2 linked regions of the Paraglaciecola sp. L3A3 genome follow. The protein of the gene in region 1 interacts with the protein of each later gene in a pairwise test. Links are inferred from orthologs where the notes say so. Each region holds a gene or a part of one and is shown in the gene's direction. Other genes may lie near its edges.

Region 1 (6,541 bases):
CAAGATATAACCTTTGTCATTTAACTTTTCATCAATAGCTGCGGTATAAATATCTACATCAGGGTGCGCGGCTTGCACAGCGGCTAATCCTTCAGGTGCAGCGACTAAAAACAAGCCCATAATTTTTTTACAGCCTTTTTCTTTGAGTAAATCTATAGTGGCGATCAACGTACCACCAGTGGCTAACATAGGGTCAACAATCAAAGCGGTACGCTGTTTGGTATCTTTTACTACTTTATCGAAATAGGCCACGGGTTGCAGTGTTTCTTCGTCTCGATATAAGCCAACCACACTGATTTTTGCGTTTGGGATCAATCTGAGTACACCATCTAACATACCCAAGCCAGCACGCAAAATAGGCACAACAGTAATCTTTTTGCCCTTTATTTTTTGTGTGTTAAGCATTTTTCCGTTCCAACTTTCAATCTTCACAGTTTCAGTAGGAAGATCTCGGGTTGCTTCATAAGTCAGTAAGTTGCCCACTTCGCTGGCAAGTTCTCGGAAGTCTTTACTGCTGATCCCTTTCTCGCGCATTAAGGCTAATTTATGCTGAATTAATGGATGTTCTATTGCGTGAATTGTCATCTAAATACTCATTATAACTAGTTGCAGTGTTAACAAGTGTAATCGAAATTTGTTGTCAGGTAGATATCAGATAATAAAATTACTATTTTACTTTACTCAAAATCACAATATTTATAAACTTTGCGGTAATCTTCGCTGATTCGACCAGTATTTTGCTGTTAAATTCTGTTTACTCACTATAATGGTTTAATTATTGTATTTTTTGTACATTTACTGTACAAATTACAGCGTAATCACTAAATAGTTACTTGCTGAAGGCAAGTTGGGGCTTTTTTATTAACATGGCAATCTTGTGAATTTATTACTGATAAATGGTCCGAATCTCAATATGTTAGGTAAACGTGAACCTGAAACTTATGGTTCACAGAGTCTCGAACAAATTAATGATGAGATAAACCTATATGCCGAAACTCTCGGCATCTCAGTTACTCATGTGCAGTCAAATGCTGAACATGTATTAATTGATACTATCCATAGTGCGTTTCAAAAGATCGACTTTATTGTAATTAATCCTGGAGCATTCACTCATACCAGTGTTGCTTTGCGAGATGCCCTGTTAAGTGTTTCGATTCCCTTTATTGAGGTGCATTTATCGAACGTACATGCAAGAGAACCTTTTAGACAACATTCATATTTATCGGATGTGGCGCAAGGTGTGATTTGTGGCTTAGGTTCACAAGGTTACAAATTTGCTATCGCTGCCGCGAAAAATTTTTTAAAGAAATAAAATCAACAACACTCAGTAGTTGATGACTAGATTAGAGAGAGAATAATGGATATACGTAAAATAAAAAAACTGATTGAGCTGGTGGAAGAGTCTGGCATATCTGAATTAGAAATTACCGAAGGTGAAGAATCGGTTCGCATCCATCGCGGTGGCGCTGCCAGTCAAATGATGGCTCCTATGCAATATGCAGCTCCACAACAACAAGTTGCGGCACCAGCACCTGTTGCTGCGGTTGAAGCCCCAGCTGCTGCCCCGGCAATCACTGGCCATGTTATGAATTCTCCTATGGTTGGTACTTTTTATCGTTCATCTTCTCCTGAAGCAAAACCTTTTGTTGAAGTGGGACAAAAAGTTAATGTGGGTGATACCTTGTGTATTATCGAAGCAATGAAAATGATGAATCAAATTGAAGCTGATAAATCAGGTGTTGTGACACAAATTTTAGTGGACAACCAAGAGCCAGTAGAATTTGATCAACCTATGTTTGTGATTGAATAAAAGGCGTATGACTATGCTTAAAAAAGTCCTTATCGCAAACCGTGGTGAAATTGCTTTACGCATATTACGTGCATGTAAAGAATTAGGCATTAAAACTGTAGCTGTGCACTCAACTGCAGATGAAACGCTTAAACATGTATTGTTAGCTGATGAAACAATTTGTATTGGTAAAGCTTCCGCCACTGAAAGTTATCTTAATATTCCACGAATAATTGCTGCTGCAGAAGTAACAGATGCCGACGGTATTCACCCAGGTTATGGCTTTTTGGCAGAAAACGCAGACTTTGCTGACGCCATAGAAAAAAGCGGGTTTGTGTTTATTGGCCCTACAGCCGAAACCATTAATTTAATGGGTGACAAAGTTTCAGCGATTAGATCGATGAAAGCTGCTGGTGTGCCATGTGTGCCTGGTTCTGACGGCCCATTAGGCCCTGATGAAGAGCGTAATAAAGAATTAGCTCGAGGCATTGGTTATCCCATCATAGTGAAAGCTGCTGGTGGTGGTGGTGGTCGTGGTATGCGTGTGGTCCGTAGTGAAGAAGAATTAATTTCGTCCATCGCTATGACTAAAAGTGAAGCCGGCGCAGCCTTTAACAATGACGTAGTTTACATGGAGAAATTCCTAGAAAACCCACGTCATGTCGAAATTCAAATTTTAGCGGATGGTCAAGGTAACGCGATTCATTTAGGTGAGCGTGATTGTTCAATGCAAAGACGTCATCAAAAAGTAGTTGAAGAAGCCCCAGCACCAGGTATCACTCCTGAAATGCGTGCAAAAATTGGCGCAAGATGTTGCCAAGCATGTGTTGAAATTGGTTATCGCGGCGCAGGTACCTTTGAGTTCTTATTCGAAAATGATGAGTTCTATTTCATTGAAATGAATACCCGTATTCAGGTTGAACATCCAGTATCAGAAATGATTACAGGTGTAGATTTAATCAAAGAACAACTACGTATTGCTTCGGGTCAAAAACTGACTATCAGTCAAGACGATATAGTGGTAAAAGGTTTTGCAATCGAATGTCGTATTAACGCAGAGGATTCAAAAACCTTTATCCCAAGTCCTGGACAGATCACTAAATTTCACGCTCCTGGCGGTTTAGGTGTGAGATGGGATTCGCATATCTATGCTGGTTATACTGTACCTCCATATTATGACTCTATGATAGGCAAATTAATCACTTATGGTGAAACTCGCGATGTTGCCATTGCCAGAATGCGCCATGCCTTAGATGAGTTAGTGATTGGTGGCATCAAAACTAATGTTGATTTGCAAAAGAGCATTATGGCCGATGAGGCTTTTGCTGCTGGTGGCGCTAATATTCATTACCTAGAGAAAAAATTAGGCATGGATGGCCATTAGTTACTTTGTTAACTAATTAAGGTTATTTAAAACAGGGGCTTAAACGCCCCTTTTTTATAGTTGTCGTTTTATTACTTCAACCACTTCTTTTGTGCCTGTACTAATTTCATTAATTGCGTTACCTGTTTGTTCAACTAACCCCATTCCAGCTTTTGAGCTTTCTACAACTATTTCCATTAATTTCACAGCTTCAGACGCAAGATTATTATTTTCTTTCACCACGTTATCTATTTCAGCGGTAGATTTACTGGTTCTCGCTGCTAACTGACGAACTTCATCGGCCACTACAGCAAAACCTCTACCTTGCTCACCAGCTCTAGCTGCTTCTATTGCCGCATTTAAAGCCAATAAATTAGTTTGATCTGCTATTGCTGAAATCGTATTTACAATATTACTAATTTGTTCTGATTGATTGCTAAGAGAATTAATACTAGTGGCCGTTGTAGCTAAACCATTAGAAACTTGAGACATGGCAATAATTGCCTCATTTACTATACCTAAACCTTTTTGCGATATTTGGTCGGTATTCATTAAGGACTCAAATGCAATTTGGCTAGCTTTTTGTGAAGTTATAACAGTATCTGTGATATCGGTGGCAAACTTAACCACTGTAGTTATTTGCCCATCAGCATTAAAAATTGGATTGTAAGTTGCTTCTAGCCAAATTGGCTGCCCCGTTTTATCTAATCTTTTGAACTTACCAGATAAAAACTGCCCTTGGTTTAGGTTCTGCCACATTTCTCTGTATTGGCCAGAGTTAACATATTCAGGGGTGCAAAACATTTTATGATGATGTCCAACAAGTTCTGATTCGGTGTAACCTGTAGTAGTTAAAAAATTATCGTTACATTTTAATATAGTACCATTTAAATCAAATTCTATTACAGCCATTGATCTTCGCACTGAGTTAACCATACTTTTTAACTCTTTCATATGAGTCACAGTATCGGTAACGTCAGAAGCAATTTTTATGACTTTTTCGACTTGTCCAGTACTATCAAAAACTGGGCAATAACTCGCAGCTAACCATATTTTTTTGCCCGATCTAGTAATACGTTCGAACTCTCCCTTCATCGCTTTACCACTGCCAAGGCTTAGCCAAAAATCCCTGTAATCAATGCTATTGATTAATTCAGGTGAGCAAAACATTTTGTGGTGATTACCTACGATTTGCTCAGAGCTATACTCCATAGTTTTTGCAAAATTTTCATTTGCCTTAAGAATATGACCACTGGGAGAAAACTCTATTATTGCCATAGAAGTAGACAAGGCATTTATCATCAAATTTTTAGCAGTCAGTTCACTTTCTTTTTTAAAAAGTTGGTTTTCTAGTTCTTTGTTTTTCTTCTGAAACCACATTAAGTTTTTCTCACATAAAAAAGCATCCACCTTAACAGGTCGGATTTGTATTGGATATAAAACCAAAGTAGTACTATTTGTATATTTTCTAGGCATTAATCCACTTAACGATTTTACATCTATTTAAAATTAACGGTTAAAAAAGAATGATCTGCTCTACAGATTATTATTCATTTAACTAGTGATATACTAACTGACAAATTATTAGCTCGAATATAAAGATGCCTTGGATCCAACTTAAAATTAATCATCAAGCTGAATATGCCGAACAAATCGGTGATATGTTATCGGCAAATGGTGCACAAGCTGTTACTTTTGTCGATGCAAAAGACACTCCCATGTACGAACCCAAACCAGGTGAAGTAATGTTGTGGCCAGACACTCAAGTGGTGGGTTTATACGACGCCAATCACGATATGCAGCGAGTGATTTCTCAATTAGAAAAGTCAAAAATATTAGGTAAAAACTTCAACCACAAACTCGATCAATTAGAAGACAAAGATTGGGAAAGAGAGTGGATGGAAAACTTTCATCCAATGCAATTTGGTAAGCGTTTGTGGATTTGCCCTAGTTGGCGCGACGTACCTGATCCAAATGCAGTAAACGTTATGCTCGACCCTGGTCTTGCCTTTGGTACAGGTACTCACCCAACCACTAGTTTATGTTTAAGATGGTTAGACAACTTAGAATTAAGCCAATCTTTAGTAGTCGACTTTGGCTGTGGCTCAGGTATTTTGGGCATAGCGGCTTTAAAATTAGGAGCTAAACGAGTGGTAGGTATCGATATTGACCCTCAAGCCCTATTGGCTAGCCAAGACAACGCTAATCGTAATAATATAGGCCATATGATTGAGCTTTATTTACCCCAAGATCAACCCGTATTAGAAGCCGATGTAGTACTAGCCAATATTTTAGCTGCCCCTCTCAGAGAGTTAAGAGAAGTCATTACCGCTTATTGTAAACCCGGCGGTAAATTAGTGTTGTCGGGTATTCTAGATAACCAAGCCGAAGAAATTAACCAATTGTATAGCCAAGACTTCGACATGGAACCGATAGAAATTGACGGAGAATGGGCCAGAGTGTCAGGGGTTAAACGTTAAGCACTTAAAAGCCTAATAACAAAACTCTTGCTTACATTTATTTGAGTTCAGGGCTTCACCGGACTCTTGAATTTTCTGTTAATATCAACAACAAATGTTGTCCCTGTAATTTTGGAATTTAGATGTCAAAACGAACAATACGTATTGCTACCCGTAAGAGTGCACTCGCTCTGTGGCAAGCAGATTATGTAAAAGCCGCCTTGCTCAATGCTCATGCAGATTTACAAGTAGAGCTTGTACCCATGAGTACTCAAGGGGATATCATTCTAGATACGCCACTGGCTAAAATTGGTGGTAAAGGTCTATTTATTAAAGAATTAGAAGTGGCCATGACAGAAGGTCGTGCCGACATAGCCGTGCATTCGATGAAAGACGTGCCGGTTGAATTTCCTGAGGGGTTTGGTTTACATGCTATCTGCGAGCGCGAAAACCCTTTTGATGCATTTGTCTCGAATAACTTTGCTAGTTTAGATGCGCTACCTCAAAACGCCGTAGTAGGTACGTCAAGCCTTAGACGTCAATGCCAATTACGTAAGCGTAGACCAGATTTAGTGATCAAAGATTTGCGCGGCAATGTGAATACCCGTTTAGCAAAGCTAGATGCCGGTGAGTACGACGCTATTGTTCTAGCAGCTGCAGGGTTAATTCGTTTAGGTATGCTTGGGCGTATTACTCACGAAATTCCTTTTGATGTGTCTTTGCCTGCTGTTGGCCAAGGGGCTGTGGGCATTGAATGCCGTAACGACGATCAAGAGCTAATTGCATTACTTGCACCATTGAATCATACCGAAACCTCAATTCGAGTTCGCGCCGAGCGCGCCATGAACGCTAAGTTAAATGGCGGCTGCCAAGTGCCTATTGGCAGTTTTGCGGTAATCAATAAAAATGCCAACAGTGAACAAGTTACCC
Region 2 (6,859 bases), 1.5 Mb from region 1 along the record:
ACCTGAGCCATTCAAACCTAATACGCCGATTTTTGCGCCAGGGAAAAAGCTTAAAGAGATATTTTTTAAGATATGTTTACCAGGTGGAACGACTTTTCCGACCCGTAACATGCTGTATACGTATTGTGCCATTTATTGTTTCTCTAGATAAATTTTAGATAGTTTAATTCACCCTGCCTGCTGGGTAAAAGGTATTGTGTAGTTTTGTTTTAAGTTTATTTCTAGTGTTTAGGTTTATTTAATACCAATTCGCCAATACTTGTGCATAGAAAAACAATGGAAAAACATTTAAAAACAATTGTCGATATCAATTCCAATTAGTAATTTAAGTTAAATAATTGATTAATATCGATTCATATAAGTAAACTATCTTCTTTAAAAATTATGTCTAATTATTAGATGCCAATAATTAGACATTAAATTGGTACTTAGCCATAAGGAAACATCAATAATATGAAAACAATGAATTGGGGAGTGTTAGGCCCAGGTAGTATTGCACAAACATTTGCTGAAGCAATCAGTCAGTCAGAGCATGGTAAGCTAACTGCTGTAGCGAGTCGTTCGGTTGAACGGGGTCAGGCGTTCGCTAAAACCTATAATGTTCCTACTGTTTATACTAGTTATGAAGACTTGGTGAATGATCCAAATATCGATATTATTTATATTGCCACGCCCCATAGTTTTCATTATCCCCAAGCTAAGTTATGTCTAGAAGCAGGTAAACATGTATTGTTGGAAAAACCATCCACCATCAATACCCAACAAATTCAGATTTTGACAAAACTCGCTCAGCAAAAAAATTTATTTTTACAAGAAGCTATTTGGACTCGGTTTATGCCTTGTTTAGCCAAGGTTAAAGAAAAAATTGAGCAAGGTGTAATAGGCGATATTCAGTATATCACTTCAACCATTGGTTTTGCTTTTCAACATAGAAAAGAAACGCGCTTGTACGATCCTAAACTAGGTGGCGGAGCTTTGTTAGATTTGGGATTATATCCCATAGCGGTTAGTCAAGCTTTGCTTGGTGAACAGCCTAATGTGATCCAAGCTATGGGGCGCGTAGGTGAAAGACAAATAGACGAAAGTACTTTGGTCAACATGCATTATCCGTCAGGACGTTATTCTCAGTTTACTTGTTCAGCTACAGGCCATTGTCCAAATACCATGACTATTGTTGGCTCAGACGGCAATATCGTGTTGCCGGCTATGTTTTGGGATACCGACCAAGCACATATCTATGATTTAAATGGTTTAGTTGAAACCATTGATATGCCACATCAAGTAAACGGATTTGAATATCAAATAGAAGAATCAATGCGTTGTATCCAAGCCGGTAAGCATTTTAGTGACTTGATGACCCACGATGAAAGTATCGGCATTATCCAAATTATGGATGAAGTTCGTCAACAAATTGGTCTGCAATTTTGTGCAGAAATCGAAGCACTTTAAGGTCTACAAATACTGTCGGGTTTGCGTTACAACTTTTGGTTGTTTCTCATGCCCGATTGCAAGTATACAAATGTGTAAAAATCACTAAAATGACCGCTGTTTTATTTCCCTTTTTATATATCCCTGATTTTGAGGAAACCTAATGCTTACACGTGATATGAATATTGCTGATTTCGATCCAGAATTGTACCAAGCAATTCAACATGAAAACCTACGCCAAGAGCAACATATTGAACTCATTGCTTCTGAAAACTATTGCAGCCCACGTGTGCTTGAAGCCCAAGGCTCTCAGCTAACTAACAAATATGCCGAAGGGTATCCTCACAAACGTTATTACGGTGGTTGTGAATACGTAGATATTGCTGAAGATCTAGCCATTGAACGTGCTAAACAATTGTTCGGTTGTGATTATGCTAACGTTCAGCCACATGCTGGTTCACAAGCTAACTCAGCTGTATTTATGGCGTTATTGAATGCTGGTGATACTGTTTTAGGCATGAGCTTAGCTCACGGTGGTCACTTGACTCACGGCGCATCTGTTAGTTTTTCAGGTAAAACTTACAATGCGGTTCAATATGGATTAAACCCAGATACGGGTGAAATCGATATGGCGCAAGTTGAAGCTTTGGCCATTGAACATAAACCTAAAATGATCATCGGCGGTTTCTCTGCTTATTCAGGTATTGTTGATTGGCAGAAATTCCGTGAAATCGCTGACAAAGTAGGTGCATATCTATTAGTTGATATGGCGCACGTTGCAGGTTTAGTAGCAGCGGGTGTTTATCCAAGCCCTATGGCTCATGCACACGTTGTCACTACTACTACTCACAAAACCTTAGCGGGTCCTCGTGGTGGTTTGATTCTATCTGCTTGTGGCGATGAAGCTATTTATAAAAAGCTAAATAGTGCGGTTTTCCCTGGTGGACAAGGTGGTCCTTTGTGTCACGTGATTGCTGCTAAAGCCGTGGCATTTAAAGAAGCGTTACAACCAGAATTTAAAGTGTACCAACAGCAAGTGGTGAAAAACGCCAAAGCTATGGTGGCTGTTATTCAAGAACGTGGACACAAAGTTGTGTCTGGCGGAACCGACAATCACTTGTTCTTATTAGATTTGATTGGCAAAGAATACACTGGTAAAGATGCTGACGCGGCACTAGGAGCGGCTAACATTACAGTGAATAAAAACTCTGTACCTAATGATCCACGTTCACCGTTTGTGACCAGTGGTTTACGTATTGGTTCTCCGGCTATCACACGTCGCGGTTTTAAAGAAGAGCAAGCAAAACAAGTGGCTAACTGGATCTGTGATGTGTTGGATAACATTAACGATCAAGCTGTGATTGCTCGTGTTAAAGGTGAAGTTGTCGCTTTGTGTGAAGCTTTCCCTGTTTATGGCTAGATAATTAAATATCAGCTAAAACATATATACATATTATTAAAGCCGACCTAGTGTCGGCTTTTTTTGTATATCTTGTATGCCTAGAGGCTGATTTTTGTTAATTTAGGCGAATTAATCCGTTTTAATTAGAAATCACTATGTATTGCCCATTTTGTTCTGTGCAAGAAACTAAAGTTATTGATTCTCGTTTGGTGGCTGATGGCAGTCAGGTTAGACGCAGACGTGAATGTACAATTTGTAAAGAACGTTTTACTACTTTTGAAATGGCTGAGTTGGTAATGCCTAGAGTGGTTAAACGGGATGGTTCCAGAGAACCTTTCAACGAAGATAAGTTACGTGCAGGTTTGCAACGGGCATTAGAAAAACGCCCTGTGAGCACCGAGCAGGTTGAACAATGTATTAGTCGTTTAAAGTCTTCTTTACGGGCCACTGGTGAGCGCGAAATCAGCAGTGAATTTTTAGGCAACCTAATTATGAATGCTTTAAAAGAGTTAGATAAAGTGGCTTATGTGCGTTTTGCTTCTGTATATCGTTCTTTTGAAGATATCCGTGAGTTTGGCGAAGAGATTGCCCGCTTAGGCGACTAAGCCTTATCTTATTATTCAATTTATTGGTTTTAAATGTCAGAGACAAAATTTTCAAAGTTAGACCACCAGTTCATGGCCCGCGCTATTCAGTTGGCTAAACGTGGTCAGTTTACGACCTCGCCTAATCCTAATGTGGGCTGTGTAATAGCAGATATTACTGGCAACATTGTCGGTGAAGGCTGGCATCACAAAGCCGGTACAGCTCATGCAGAAGTACATGCTTTAAGGCAAGCAGGTGAGCTTGCAAAAGGTGCAACCGCTTATGTCACCCTAGAGCCTTGTAGTCATCAAGGGCGAACACCTCCATGTGCTGATGCTTTGATCCATAGTCAAGTTGGCCGAGTGGTGATTGCCATGGAAGATCCTAACCCTTTGGTTTCAGGTGAGGGAGTACAGAAATTAAAAAATGCCGGTATTGTCACTGCAACAGGTTTATTAACCTCTGCTGCTGAACAACTTAATCGGGGTTTTATTAAACGAATGAAAACCGGTCAACCTTGGGTAACAGTCAAATTAGCTTCTACCTTAGACGGTAAAACCGCCTTGCAAAATGGCTTAAGTCAATGGATCACCGGCCCGATGGCCCGCCAAGATGTGCAACGTCATAGAGCAAAAAGCTGCGCTATTTTATCTGGCTCGGGTACTGTGATGGCCGATAACCCCTCACTTAACGTGCGATATGCCGAGTTAGGTTTATCCGCCGATGACTTACTTCTAGGTAATCTGCGCCAACCCCTAAGGGTGATTTTAGATGGCCGTAATCAGTTACCTAGCAGTTTAGTTTGTTTGCAGTCTATACAGAAAAATCAAGCAGGTGATGTGTTATTAATTAATGGCCAAGTAAGTCAACATGAATTTGCAGAGCACGTCGAGCAATGGCAAGCGCCCTTTAATAATAACAAATTGGACTTGCCTGCAGTGATGTCTAAACTCTCAGATATGCAATTAAATCATATTTGGGTTGAGGCAGGAGCTAAGTTAGCAGGTGCTTTGTTACAAAATAATCTGGTTGATGAATTGATTTTGTACCAAGCGCCCAAATTAATAGGGGCAGCCGGTCAAAATCTTTTTGATATTTTACCTATCGAGTCAATGCAAGAGGTGGTGGATTTGTCTATCACCGATGTGAGGCAAGTGGGCGAGGATATTAAAATCACCGCGCTGCTTAACAAGAAGTCAGTTAATTAGTATTCAGTTAATCAAAAATAAAGTTATCGAGAGACTATGTTTACCGGAATTATTGAAGATGTAGGTGTCATCAAAAGTTTAACCCCTACAGGTGAAGACATTAGGTTGTCGATAGACGTCAACAAATTAGACATGAGCGACGTTAAACTGGGTGACAGTATAGCCAATAACGGTGTGTGTTTAACGGTTGTCGCTATGTCGTCTAACGGTTTTAGTGCTGATGTGTCCCATGAGACAATTAAGCGTACAGGGTTTGTTGCCTATAAAGCCGGTCATAAAGTTAATTTAGAAAAGGCATTGCAAGCTAACAGCCGTTTAGGTGGCCACATAGTCAGTGGTCATGTGGATGGGGTAGGCCAAGTATTGTCGGTGACAACTGTGGGTCGGTATGTTGAAATTTGGCTTAAAGCTCCTGATGAATTAGCTAAATACCTTGCAGAAAAAGGGTCAATTACTGTGGATGGGGTTAGCCTGACAGTGAACCAAGTGAATGGCGCTAAATTTTTGCTGACACTTATTCCCCATAGTTTACAAGAAACCATTATTGGCTCTTATAAAGTGGGCACTAAAGTGAATCTAGAAGTCGATGTAATTGCCCGTTATTTAGAAAGATTAATCATGGGTGACAAAGCAGCACAAGAGCAAAATGATAATGCTAAAAGCGATATTAGTATGGCGTTTTTAGCTGAAAATGGTTTTTTAAGATAAAAAATTTAAATCTATCCCTAATGCGTTAAACCTATTGGTTTTAACAATTACCAAGTCAATAAAGAAAGTGAATTATGTTACTCAATAGCTGTGAAGAAATAATTGAAGATATTCGTCAAGGTAAAATGGTTATCTTGATGGATGATGAAGATCGCGAAAATGAAGGCGATCTAATCATGGCCGCAGAACATGTTACGCCTGAAGCGATTAATTTTATGGTGACACATGCAAGAGGTTTAGTATGTTTACCTATGACAGCAGAACGCTGTCGCGCACTTAACCTACCTTTGATGGTAGATAACAATGGCGCACAATTTTCCACTAATTTTACTGTTTCTATTGAGGCGGCAGAAGGTGTGACCACAGGTATTTCTGCCGCAGACCGAGCTAAAACAGTATTAGCCGCAGTGGGCAAAAATGCGCAGGCCAAAGATATAGTGCAGCCAGGGCATATTTTTCCCTTAATCGGTAAAGAAGGCGGTGTGTTAAACCGAGCTGGGCATACGGAAGCGGGCATTGATTTAGCCCGTTTAGCTGGTTGTGAACCCGCTTCTGCCATTGTTGAAATTTTAAATGAAGACGGCAGCATGGCTAGACGTCCAGAATTAGAGCAGTTTGCGATTAAACATGGTCTGAAAATAGGTACTATTGCTGCTCTTATTGAATATAGAAACTTAAATGAAACCACTATTCAGCAAGTCGCAAAATGTAAATTACCCACTGAATATGGTGAGTTTGATCTCGTCACTTATAAAGATGTTATCGACAATCAAGTACACTTTGCTATGTGTAAAGGCCAAATCAAAGGTGATGAGCCTGTTTTAGTCAGAGTGCATTTACAAAATTCTTTGAGTGACTTATTGGGCTCTCAACGTTCAGTTTCCCGCAGTATGGGATTATCTGAGGCCATTAAAACCATTGCAGAAAATGGCGGTGTGTTGGTGGTGCTGGGCAAAGAAGAAGATCTGTTGTCGCAAGTGAAATTGTTTGAAGCTGAAGATAATGGCGAGCAGCCAGTGACACCTGCTTGGCAGGGGTCGTCGAGAACAGTCGGCGTTGGTAGTCAAATTTTAGCTAGTTTAGGCGTGAAAAAAATGCGCTTATTAAGTAAACCTAAAAAGTATCATGCCTTATCTGGATACGGTTTAGAGGTGGTTGAGTACGTAGAAGTTTAACTCTGTTTGTTATAACAAATAGAACTGAAAATTTCGCAATATTTTAAACTATGGATGTGCTAAACTGCGCGCCGATTTTTCTAGTAAGGTTTTTAGATGAATATTATTGAAGGTAACGTTCGCGCTACAGGTAAAAAATTCGCACTTGTGGTTGCTCGATTTAACAGTTTTGTGGTTGAAAGTTTAGTTGAAGGTGCTATTGATGCACTAGAAAGACACGGTGAAGTTAACGAGCAAGACATTACGCTAGTTCGTGTGCCAGGCGCATATGAGTTGCCTATTGTGGCTAAAAAACTTGCTGAACAAAATAAGTATGATGCAATTATTGCATTAGGTGCCGTGATTCGTGGCGG

What was found. The genes of interacting proteins can lie anywhere in the genome.
Region 2: the proteins of accC (region 1) and ribD interact in binary tests that used the Escherichia coli proteins (3 or more experiments, as listed by UniProt). The link is inferred for Paraglaciecola sp. L3A3 from one-to-one orthologs.

What each region holds. Positions count from the first base shown.
Region 1 is NZ_CP047023.1:5,031,808-5,038,348, forward strand. Bases 1,171-3,998 are described here. They hold accC (acetyl-CoA carboxylase biotin carboxylase subunit), read left to right. Parts: upstream 1,171-1,823; coding sequence 1,824-3,173; downstream 3,174-3,998. Other genes in these bases: aroQ (type II 3-dehydroquinate dehydratase), read left to right, coding at 1,171-1,312; accB (acetyl-CoA carboxylase biotin carboxyl carrier protein), read left to right, coding at 1,358-1,810; GQR87_RS22600 (PAS domain-containing methyl-accepting chemotaxis protein), read right to left, coding at 3,228-3,998. In the rest of the region: upp (uracil phosphoribosyltransferase), read right to left, coding at 1-585; more of aroQ, read left to right, coding at 878-1,170; more of GQR87_RS22600, read right to left, coding at 3,999-4,628; prmA (50S ribosomal protein L11 methyltransferase), read left to right, coding at 4,754-5,632; hemC (hydroxymethylbilane synthase), read left to right, coding at 5,755-6,541. UniProt on the Escherichia coli protein: This protein is a component of the acetyl coenzyme A carboxylase complex; first, biotin carboxylase catalyzes the carboxylation of the carrier protein and then the transcarboxylase transfers the carboxyl group to form malonyl-CoA.
Region 2 is NZ_CP047023.1:3,550,398-3,557,256, reverse strand. The notes cover bases 2,688-5,545. They hold ribD (bifunctional diaminohydroxyphosphoribosylaminopyrimidine deaminase/5-amino-6-(5-phosphoribosylamino)uracil reductase RibD), read left to right. Parts: upstream 2,688-3,468; coding sequence 3,469-4,623; downstream 4,624-5,545. Other genes in these bases: ribBA (bifunctional 3,4-dihydroxy-2-butanone-4-phosphate synthase/GTP cyclohydrolase II), read left to right, coding at 5,406-5,545; GQR87_RS14745 (riboflavin synthase), read left to right, coding at 4,660-5,331; nrdR (transcriptional regulator NrdR), read left to right, coding at 2,986-3,435; glyA (serine hydroxymethyltransferase), read left to right, coding at 2,688-2,848. Outside these bases: energy-dependent translational throttle protein EttA, read right to left, coding at 1-132; GQR87_RS14765 (Gfo/Idh/MocA family protein), read left to right, coding at 454-1,449; more of glyA, read left to right, coding at 1,592-2,687; more of ribBA, read left to right, coding at 5,546-6,506; ribE (6,7-dimethyl-8-ribityllumazine synthase), read left to right, coding at 6,603-6,859. UniProt on the Escherichia coli protein: Converts 2,5-diamino-6-(ribosylamino)-4(3h)-pyrimidinone 5'-phosphate into 5-amino-6-(ribosylamino)-2,4(1h,3h)-pyrimidinedione 5'-phosphate.